DNA from 3 places in the Bradyrhizobium sp. 2TAF36 genome. Region 1 is predicted to be linked to each of the others. Evidence: predicted binding sites of a transcription regulator. Region 1 holds the regulator's gene; each other region holds the start of a gene.

What was found. Region 1 encodes LexA, which represses DNA repair genes until DNA is damaged. Its sites were predicted from a motif close to TGTTCNNNNTGTGTTCNG; they were not measured.
Region 2: AB4Z51_RS15465 (PA0069 family radical SAM protein) is a predicted target of LexA. The motif match lies at 1,338-1,355, and genes of this name have one in related genera.
Region 3: AB4Z51_RS34970 (DUF3072 domain-containing protein) is a predicted target of LexA. The motif match lies at 1,751-1,768, and genes of this name have one in related genera.

Annotation. Positions count from the first base shown of each region.
Region 1 covers NZ_JBFRFR010000054.1:51,999-54,987, forward strand. The annotation lists gene AB4Z51_RS28575 (molybdopterin molybdotransferase MoeA) at 1-817, shown strand, start outside; gene lexA (transcriptional repressor LexA) at 994-1,695, shown strand; gene AB4Z51_RS28585 (Cys-every-fifth RiPP peptide CefA) at 1,884-2,108, opposite strand; gene AB4Z51_RS28590 (hypothetical protein) at 2,401-2,835, shown strand.
Region 2 covers NZ_JBFRFR010000024.1:57,331-60,319, reverse strand. The annotation lists gene AB4Z51_RS15470 (phosphoketolase family protein) at 1-1,166, opposite strand, end outside; gene AB4Z51_RS15465 (PA0069 family radical SAM protein) at 1,377-2,540, shown strand; gene AB4Z51_RS15460 (VOC family protein) at 2,564-2,989, shown strand, end outside.
Region 3 covers NZ_JBFRFR010000077.1:17,426-20,414, reverse strand. The annotation lists gene AB4Z51_RS34985 (Do family serine endopeptidase) at 1-502, shown strand, start outside; gene AB4Z51_RS34980 (hypothetical protein) at 774-1,136, shown strand; gene AB4Z51_RS34975 (DUF6496 domain-containing protein) at 1,149-1,448, opposite strand; gene AB4Z51_RS34970 (DUF3072 domain-containing protein) at 1,520-1,714, opposite strand; gene AB4Z51_RS34965 (hypothetical protein) at 1,830-2,051, shown strand; gene AB4Z51_RS34960 (hypothetical protein) at 2,070-2,255, shown strand; gene AB4Z51_RS34955 (hypothetical protein) at 2,354-2,599, opposite strand; gene AB4Z51_RS34950 (hypothetical protein) at 2,696-2,953, opposite strand.

The DNA.
Region 1 (2,989 bases):
CCGCCCCGCCGGCGTCGACTTCTCGGAAGGCGACGTGCTGCTGCGCAAGGGAGCCCGGCTCACCGAGCGCGACCTCGCGCTCGCCGCCGGCATGAATTACCCGCAATTGCCAGTCCGGCGACGCCCGAAGGTCGCGATCCTCGCGACCGGCGACGAGCTGGTGATGCCGGGTACGACGCCGGGCCACGGCCAGATCGTCTATTCCAACGGCTACGCCCTGCACGCGCTCGCCCGCAGCGAGGGCGCCGATACCATCGACCTCGGCGTTGCCGCCGATACGCTGGAGGCCACCACGGCCGGCATCGGCCGCGCGCGGGAGAGCGGCGCCGACATCCTGATCACGACCGGCGGCGCGTCGGTCGGGGACCACGATCTGGTCCAGCAGGCGCTGAGGGACGAAGGTATCTCGATGGCGTTCTGGAAGATAGCGATGCGGCCGGGCAAGCCGATGATGAACGGGCGGCTCGGCGCGATGCGCGTGATCGGCCTGCCCGGCAATCCCGTGTCATCCTACGTTTGCGGCTTCCTGTTCATGGTGCCGTTGATTCGCGCGCTTTCGGGCCGTTCGATGATTCATCACCGCCGCGAACGCGCGGTGCTCGGCCGCGATGTCGGCGCCAACGACCAGCGCGAGGATTACCTGCGCGCACGCCTCGAGCTCCGCGATGACGGCACGCTCGTCGCCCTTCCGGTCAATCACCAGGATTCCTCGCTGCTTGCGAATCTCGCTGCGGCACAGGCACTTCTCGTGCGCGCGCCATTCGCGTCGAAGGCCGAAGCCGGCACGCCTTGCGAGGTCTTGCGGCTGCCCGTCTGAGCGCTTCGTTCGCGTGCGTTCCGCGAACTTTGTCGCGTTCACGGTAAATTAAGCAGTTGCGGAACATGTATCGAACATATAGTGTCTGTTCATGATTTGTTTCGAGAATGTAGCGGCTTACTGCTGAATTCAGCGTCTCGGAATCGAACGACATCAACCGGGGGATTTTGGTCGAGATGTTAACGCGCAAACAATACGAGCTCCTGCGGTTCATCAGCGAACGGCTGAAGGAAAGCGGCGTGCCGCCCTCCTTCGATGAGATGAAGGACGCGCTCGACCTGCGCTCGAAATCGGGCATCCATCGCCTGATCACTGCGCTCGAGGAGCGCGGCTTCATCCGGCGCCTGCCCAACCGGGCCCGCGCCATCGAGGTGATCAAGCTGCCCGAGCTTCAGGCCGCTGCCGGCAGCCGCCGCGGCTTCACGCCGAGCGTCATCGAAGGCAATCTCGGCAAGGTCCGCACGACTTCGAGCCCGCCGGCGGACGAGGGCGAGCGCCCCGTCGCGGTCCCCGTGATGGGCCGCATCGCGGCCGGTACGCCGATCGAGGCCTTGCAGACCCGCAGCCACACCATCAGCGTACCGCCTGACATGCTCGGCTCGGGCGAACATTACGCGCTCGAAGTGCGCGGCGATTCCATGGTCGAGGCCGGCATTCTCGACGGCGACATGGCGCTGATCCAGCGCAACGAGAGCGCCGATACCGGCGATATCGTGGTGGCGCTGATCGACGACGAGGAGGCGACGCTCAAGCGCTTCCGCCGCCGCGGCGCCTCGATCGCGCTCGAGCCCGCCAATGCGGCCTATGAGGTCCGCATTCTGCCGCCCAACCGGGTGAAGATCCAGGGCAAGCTGATCGGGCTGTACCGGAAGTATTGATACCGGACGTGCCGGTATCGGTTATTTGGCGCCCCGCGCGCTTTCGATCGGCGGCGCCGATCCGAGATTGGAGCGGACGATTGTCCGCTTCCGCTGGATAGTCTTTCTGGTTTCGCGCAGATTATCCGGCCCCTCCTCCAGCGGTAAATCCTCGGCACGCCGCACGAAGCAGCCCTGCTTCGCGGCCTTCAGGTTCGAGGAGAAGTCATGCGCCGGATCGTTCTGAGCACAATTGCTGTGGCGCTGATCGCAGCATCAGCGTCGCAAGCCTTGGACGTACAAGCCTTGGACGTACAAGCCTTGGCCGTGCAAGCCTTGGCCGTGCAAGCCTTGGCCGTGCAAGCCTTGGCCGTGCAAGCCTTGGCCGTGCAAGCCTTGGCCGCGCAATCGCGGCCCCATGTCCGCAAGGACACCGCCGTAAGCGAGCAAGTCCGCAAGGCCCTCGACGCCGTCGACCAACCGTCGCGGCCGGGCTGGCACTATTCCGGCTGGTCGGCGCCTGCGGGGCGCTGACACGCGCCTGCAGAATGCAAAGGGGCGGGCTTTGTTCCTGGCGGATTCGGGAAAGTTAATGTGATTGCGGCCTGCGGCGGCGAGCCGTAGATTTGCCTACAACCCGGCAGAACGTTTGGTATTTCCACTCTGATAGAGGCCTGCGCCTCGATTAAGAGACGTGGGTCGCCATCCCTGCATGAGGAGCACCCGATGTGTGACTACAGCCTGCATGCCGTCGCGTCGCGTCCCGCCGAAGTCGGCGAGACGATCGTCACGACAACTTTCCGCGGCACCTCGACGCGCGGCTTTGCCTCCGCGGCCGATCCGACCGTCGCGGTCTGCCTGCTCCCGGGAACGGAGCTCGCCTTCGCCGACAACGTCCGCTACGACAATCGCTGGATCTGGACGCGCACCGTCAATTCGCGCGTCGGCAAGTTCGGCAAGATCGATCCGCACATTCCCGATCGCCATCATGATGCGATCGAATTCCCCGACGGCAAATCCGTGCTGGTGACGCAGCTGGTCGAAGGCCAGCGTGCGACCGTGCTGCAGCTACCGGTGACCCAGCCGCTCGGCGAGCGCGAGCACAAGCCGCAGACCATCACCGACAGCCGGCCAACCATCACCCGCCTGCCGATCGGCTGACATCGCCATTCCCGACCGGCAGGTCGGGCCAGGATTGAAAATCGCCATCGCCGGCCGAGGCCGGCGAGATGGTGTTGCTCGTGCCCCGCGAAACGCCATCGGGCGGACCACGCCGTTGCGCCTCCCACCGCACGAAGTTTGCGCTGTCCTGCCT
Region 2 (2,989 bases), on a different contig from region 1:
GGCACGTCCAACGCAAAACTGCGGAAGTCCGGCAGCTTCAACTCCTTCTTCAACAGGCCGCCATTGGCGTGCGGATTGGCGCCCATGCGCCTGTTACCTTCGGGCGCCAGAGCCTGGAGCTCGGGAATAAGCGCGCCGCTGCCGTCGAACAGCTTCTCGGGCTCGTAGCTGCGCATCCAGTCTTCGAGGATTTTCAGATGCGCCGGGTTCTCGCGACAGCCCGCAACGGGAACCTGATGTGCGCGCCAAAAGCCCTCGACCTTCTTGCCGTCGACCTCCTTCGGGCCGGTCCAGCCCTTCGGGCTGCGCAGCACGATCATCGGCCAGCGCGGCCGCTCGACGCTCTTGCGGCCGTCGCGGGCATGCTGCTGGATCGAGCGGATGCTGGCGAGCGCGACGTCGAGCGCATCCGCCATGGCCTGGTGCATCAATTCGGGATCGTCGCCCTCGACGAACAGCGGCTCGTGGCCGAACCCGCGGAACAGGTCGCGGATCTCCGCGTCGCGCATCCGTCCGAGCACGGACGGGTTCGCGATCTTGTAACCGTTGAGGTGCAGGATCGGCAGCACGGCGCCGTCATGGGCGGGATTCAGGAACTTGTTTGAGTGCCAGGACGCCGCGAGCGGGCCGGTTTCCGCCTCGCCATCGCCGACGACGCAGGCGACGATCAGGTCGGGATTGTCGAATGCGGCGCCATAGGCATGCACCAGCGCGTAGCCGAGCTCGCCGCCTTCGTGGATCGAGCCCGGCGTTTCCGGCGCCGCGTGGCTCGGAATGCCGCCGGGGAAGGAGAACTGCCTGAAAAGTTTTCGCAATCCGTCCGTATCGCGCGCGACGTCAGGATAGATCTCGCTGTAGCTGCCTTCGAGATAGGTGTTGGCCACCATGCCCGGGCCGCCGTGGCCGGGACCGCAGATATAGAGCACGCTGACATCGAGCGCGCGGATGACGCGGTTGAGATGGGCGTAGATGAAGTTCAAACCGGGCGTCGTGCCCCAATGTCCGAGCAAGCGCGGCTTGATGTGCTCCGGCCGCAACGGCTCGCGCAGCAGCGGATTGTCGAGCAGATAGATTTGCCCGACGGAGAGGTAGTTCGCGGCGCGCCAATAGCGATCGAGCAGATCGAGCTCGCTGCTCCCTGAGGCCGATTGTCGTTGATTTGTCATGTTCCTGCTGACTTTCACCCAGCGATCGTCACCAACTTTGTTCCGGTGCGATTGATCCCTGTCCGGCATCGAACAGGATCGCCGCGACCGGTGTGTTGCGTGAGGTCAAAGGACCGCGCCCGAAATTTGGGCGGCTACTGTGCATGGGGTTGTTTTTCAGTTTTTTGTTTGTGTTCTTGATTTGTTCYTTTGGCGTGCTATCTTGGCTTCATGAGTCCAGCATCCTCTCATGCTCTCAAGCACCCGCCGGTCACGGCGCCCTCCGAGCCGGCGGGTGCGGACTCTGATTTTCCCGAACTGGCGGTCGCCATCGACAAACAGCGCAGGCGAGGGCGGGGCGCCCAGTCCAATGCCAGCGGCCGCTTCGAGGCCGAGGCCCGCGTCGCCTTCGACGATGGCTGGCAGAGCCTGGAGGAGCTGCCGCCGTTCAAGACCACCGTTGGCGTCGACACCTCGCGCAAGGTGATCACCCGCAACGAATCCCCCGATATCGGCTTCGACCGCTCGATCAATCCCTATCGCGGCTGCGAGCACGGCTGTGTCTATTGCTTCGCGCGGCCGACGCACGCCTATCTCGGCCTGTCGCCGGGGCTCGACTTCGAGTCAAAGCTGTTTGCCAAGCCCGAGGCGCCTTCGCTGCTCGAGAAGGAGCTGGCCGCGACCGGCTACGAGCCGCGGATGATCGCGATCGGGACCAATACCGATCCGTATCAGCCGATCGAGCGCGAGCGTAAGATCATGCGCGGCATTCTCGAAGTGCTGGAGCGCGCCGGCCATCCGGTCGGCATCGTCACCAAGTCGGCGCTGGTCGTGCGCGACATCGACATTCTCGCGCGGATGGCCAAGCGCAACCTCGCCAAGGTCGCGATCTCGGTCACCTCGCTCGATCCAAAACTCGCGCGGACCATGGAGCCGCGCGCGGCGACGCCGCCGAAGCGGCTGGAGGCGCTGAAGCAGCTCTCGGAGGCCGGCATTCCGACCACCGTGATGGTCGCGCCCGTGATCCCCGCGCTGAACGATTCCGAGATCGAGCGCATTCTCGATGCCGCCGCCCATGCCGGCGTCAAGGAAGCCTCCTATGTGCTGCTGCGGCTGCCGCTGGAGGTGCGTGATCTCTTCCGCGAATGGCTGATGGCCAACTATCCGGACCGCTACCGCCACGTCTTCACCCTGATCCGCGACATGCGCGGCGGCCGCGATTACGACGCGAAATGGGGTGAGCGGATGAAGGGCACCGGACCGATGGCCTGGACCATCGGCCGCCGCTTCGAGATCGCCTGCGACAGGCTTGGGCTGAACAAGCGGCGCTCCAAGCTGACGACGGATCACTTTGCGAGGCCGAAGCGGAACGGCGATCAGCTCAGCCTGTTCTGACCGGGAAGCGAAAGAGGCGTAGCATGAGCCAGGAACTTGCCGCGCCGGTGCCGCGGCTCACCGTCATCACACTGGGTGTGAGCGACATTCGCGCCAGCATCGCCTTCTATGACGCGCTCGGCTTCTCGCGTCGGCTGAAGGGGACCGGCGAGGCCGTCGCCTTCTATGATACCGGTGGTCCGGTGCTGGCCCTGTTTCACTGGGATAAGCTCGCGGCCGATGCCAAGTTGCCGGACAATCCGAGGCCCGCGACCTTCCGCGGCATCACGCTCGCCTGGAACTGCGCCACGCGCGGCGAGGTCGATGCGGTTCTGGCCTTCGCCGTCGGCAAGGGCGCGGCACTGCTGAAAGCGGCGCATGAGACCGACTACGGCGGTTATTCCGGCTATTTCGCCGACCCCGACAGCCATCCCTGGGAGGTCGTGGTCGCGCCGGGCATCGAGGTCGGT
Region 3 (2,989 bases), on a different contig from region 1:
GAAGGCCGGCATCGAGGCGGGCGACGTCATCACCGCCGTCAACGGTACCGCGATCAAGGACTCCCGCGATCTCGCCCGCACCATTGCCACCCTGGCGCCGGGCACGTCCGTGAAGCTCGACGTCTTCCACAAAGGCGCGAGCAAGACGGTGACACTCGCCCTCGGCGAGTTGCCGAACGAGCGGCAGGCCAAGGCCGGCGAGGGCAAGGCGCAGCCGAACACCGGCACGCCGCGCCTCGGTCTCAGCCTGGCGCCGGCAGGCGACGTCCAGGGCGCGGGCCAAAAGGGCGTGGTCGTGACCGAGGTCGATCCGCAGGGACCCGCCGCGCAGCGCGGCATCCAGACCGGCGACGTCATTCTCAATGTCGGTGGCAAGGCCGTTGCCAATGTCGGTGACGTCCGCTCCGAGCTGGCGCAGGCCAAATCGTCCGGCAAGAACAGCGTGCTGTTGCAGGTGAAGAGCCAGGAAGCGACGCGGTTCGTCGCGGTGCCGCTGGCCTAAGCCTCGCGCTTCCCGCGGCAAACTCAAAAGGCGGCCTGCGGGCCGCCTTTTTCGTGCGCGTCTGGAAGATTCCCACAGGTGCCGATAACATTCTCGTTAACGGCAGCGTTGATGACGGGTTCGTCCGAAAAAGCCGCGTTCGCTCGTCACAGTTCGGAATCACGTGTTGGGCTTTGGCGTCAATGAAGACGCCCAGGCGAATTGCAGGAGTGGAACTTCGAACGCCCGGCCTTCTTGTGGAACCGGTGGTTCGCATTTGATCGGTGCCGACATGGATCGATTGAAGCTCTCGCTGAGGTGTGCGCTGCTTGTGGCGCCGCTTGTCCTGACGACCGGAAGCGCCCTGGGGCGCGACGATGGCCGCTACGCCAACTCGCCCCTGAAACCCTGGTTCGACAGCTTGCGCAGCCATCTTGGGCCCTGCTGCTCGGATGCAGATGGCTTTGCTGTATCCGACCCCGATTGGGAATCGCACGATGGGCACTATCGCGTGCGGCTCGACGGGCAGTGGGTGGATGTGCCTGATGAGGCCGTCATCACCGAGCCAAACCGGGCTGGCCACACCATGGTATGGCCGGTGAAGACTGCGTTCGGGATTTCGATCCGCTGCTTCATGCCGGGCAGCATGATCTGACGCGGGTGGGCGTTACCGCTTGCTGGATTTGCGCTTCGAGGTCTTCTTCGTTGTCTTGGTCGTCTTCCTGGCCGTCTTCTTGGCTGTCTTCTTCTTGGACGTTTTCCGCTTCGACGCCTTCTTCGGGACTTTCTTGCCCTTCGCGCGCGCTTCCGACAGGCCGATTGCGATCGCCTGCTTGCGACTCTTCACGCGTCCGCCACGACCGCCGGGGCCGCTTTTCGCGGTGCCCTTCTTATAACCGCGCATCTCGCGCTCGACATCACTGCTGGCGCTGCGTGAGTAGCGGCGTTTCTTTGCCTTGCGTGCCATCAACTCTCTCCCTTGGCCCGGGAAAGAACCGCATCACTGACCCTACGTTCCAAATGCGCTGGCCGCGTTCCTCAGAAGGAGTTCGCCAACTCGATCTCGTCTTCCAGCGCTCGAATGCGGCGCGCAGCCTCAGTGGAGGACAGAGCCCGATCGTATTGAGTGGGCTGATAGGCTTCCTCGCTCAGACGCTTCAGCCTCAGCCCCTGCGCTCTCGTCATCTGCTCCGTGAGGAAAACCCTGGCGTCGTATTTACCCTGAACCTGCATCTGGCCTCTCCGTTCTCAAATCGTCACTTGACTATATGTTCTTATTTTGTTCTAACAAGCCATGGACAACAGAATTAATGAAATTCGACGCAAAATCAGCGCCTTGAGGCTCGAGATGGCCGACATCGAGGTGTCTGTGCGCGACCTCGTCGATCGCGACCGCGACTGCACAGAAAAGGCCCTGGCGCAGATGGATCTGCGCCGGAAAATCAACCTGCTGATCGGCGAATGGAAGGCGGCCGGTGGCGGCGATGTCTTGCCTGACGTCCGCGAGCGGGTCCGCCTTCGTCCTGCAACGACATCCGGTAGTCCGCTGCGCGTGATCGCGCGCCGCTGAGAATTTTGGGAGCGTGCGGTGGAAGAAGACCCGGACACGTACCGGATTCTAAAACTGCGCGCCGAAATTCTCGAACTCGGCTCCGCCATCCGGCAATTGCAGCGCGAGGGTCTCGACGATGCCGCAGCGCAGCTCCTGATCGCACGCAAACGTGCACGGCTGGAGCATCTCGTGAAGGCGAATGCCACGGGACGGCCGCTTTAGCGATGCGACGCTGGAAGGATTCCCAATCTAGCTCCAAACTCCAGCTCCAAAGCGAAAGGCCCCGCGTCGCCGCGAGGCCTTTGATTGTCGGCCGGAGCTCACTTGGTGTTGCTCATGCCGCCCTTGTTGTTCGTCATGGTGCCGCCTTGGTCGGAGCCGGGGCCAGAACCACCTTGACCGGAGGGATCAGCGCCCTTGGAGGACTTGGTGTTGGCACCCGTGGTCTGCGACGAGGACATAGCGGATCCATGCTTGGCCTTATGCGACTTGGCCTGCACGGCGAACGGAGCGGCGGCGAGGCCGGTTGCCAACATCACGGTAAGAGCGAGCTTGGTGGTTTTCATGCGCGGGAACTCCCTGAGTTGAATTGACGCAGGCAGCCAACCGCCATTTGCTGCAGGAGTTCCGAACGAAATCGCCCGGTGCGCGTCACGCGCGCTTCAAAATTCCTTGTCCTCGGCGAGGATGAACACGAGGCCCGTGAGCGTTGCGCCGATCGCGAACGTCGTCACCAGTGTGATGATGAAGACCATGCCGGCCGAATGTCCGCCGTGGTTCAACAAATTTGCGACGGCCGGATTGAACAGGACGAGGGCGAGACCGAAGACAAGGCCGAGGGCTGCGCCCATCATCGCATGCGTCATCAKCTTGATGACGCCGGTCGGAGAGATGAGGCTCGGCGACTTTTTCCCGCGCATGGAACCGCCTCGCGGTGTGGCATAAAACGCATGCGA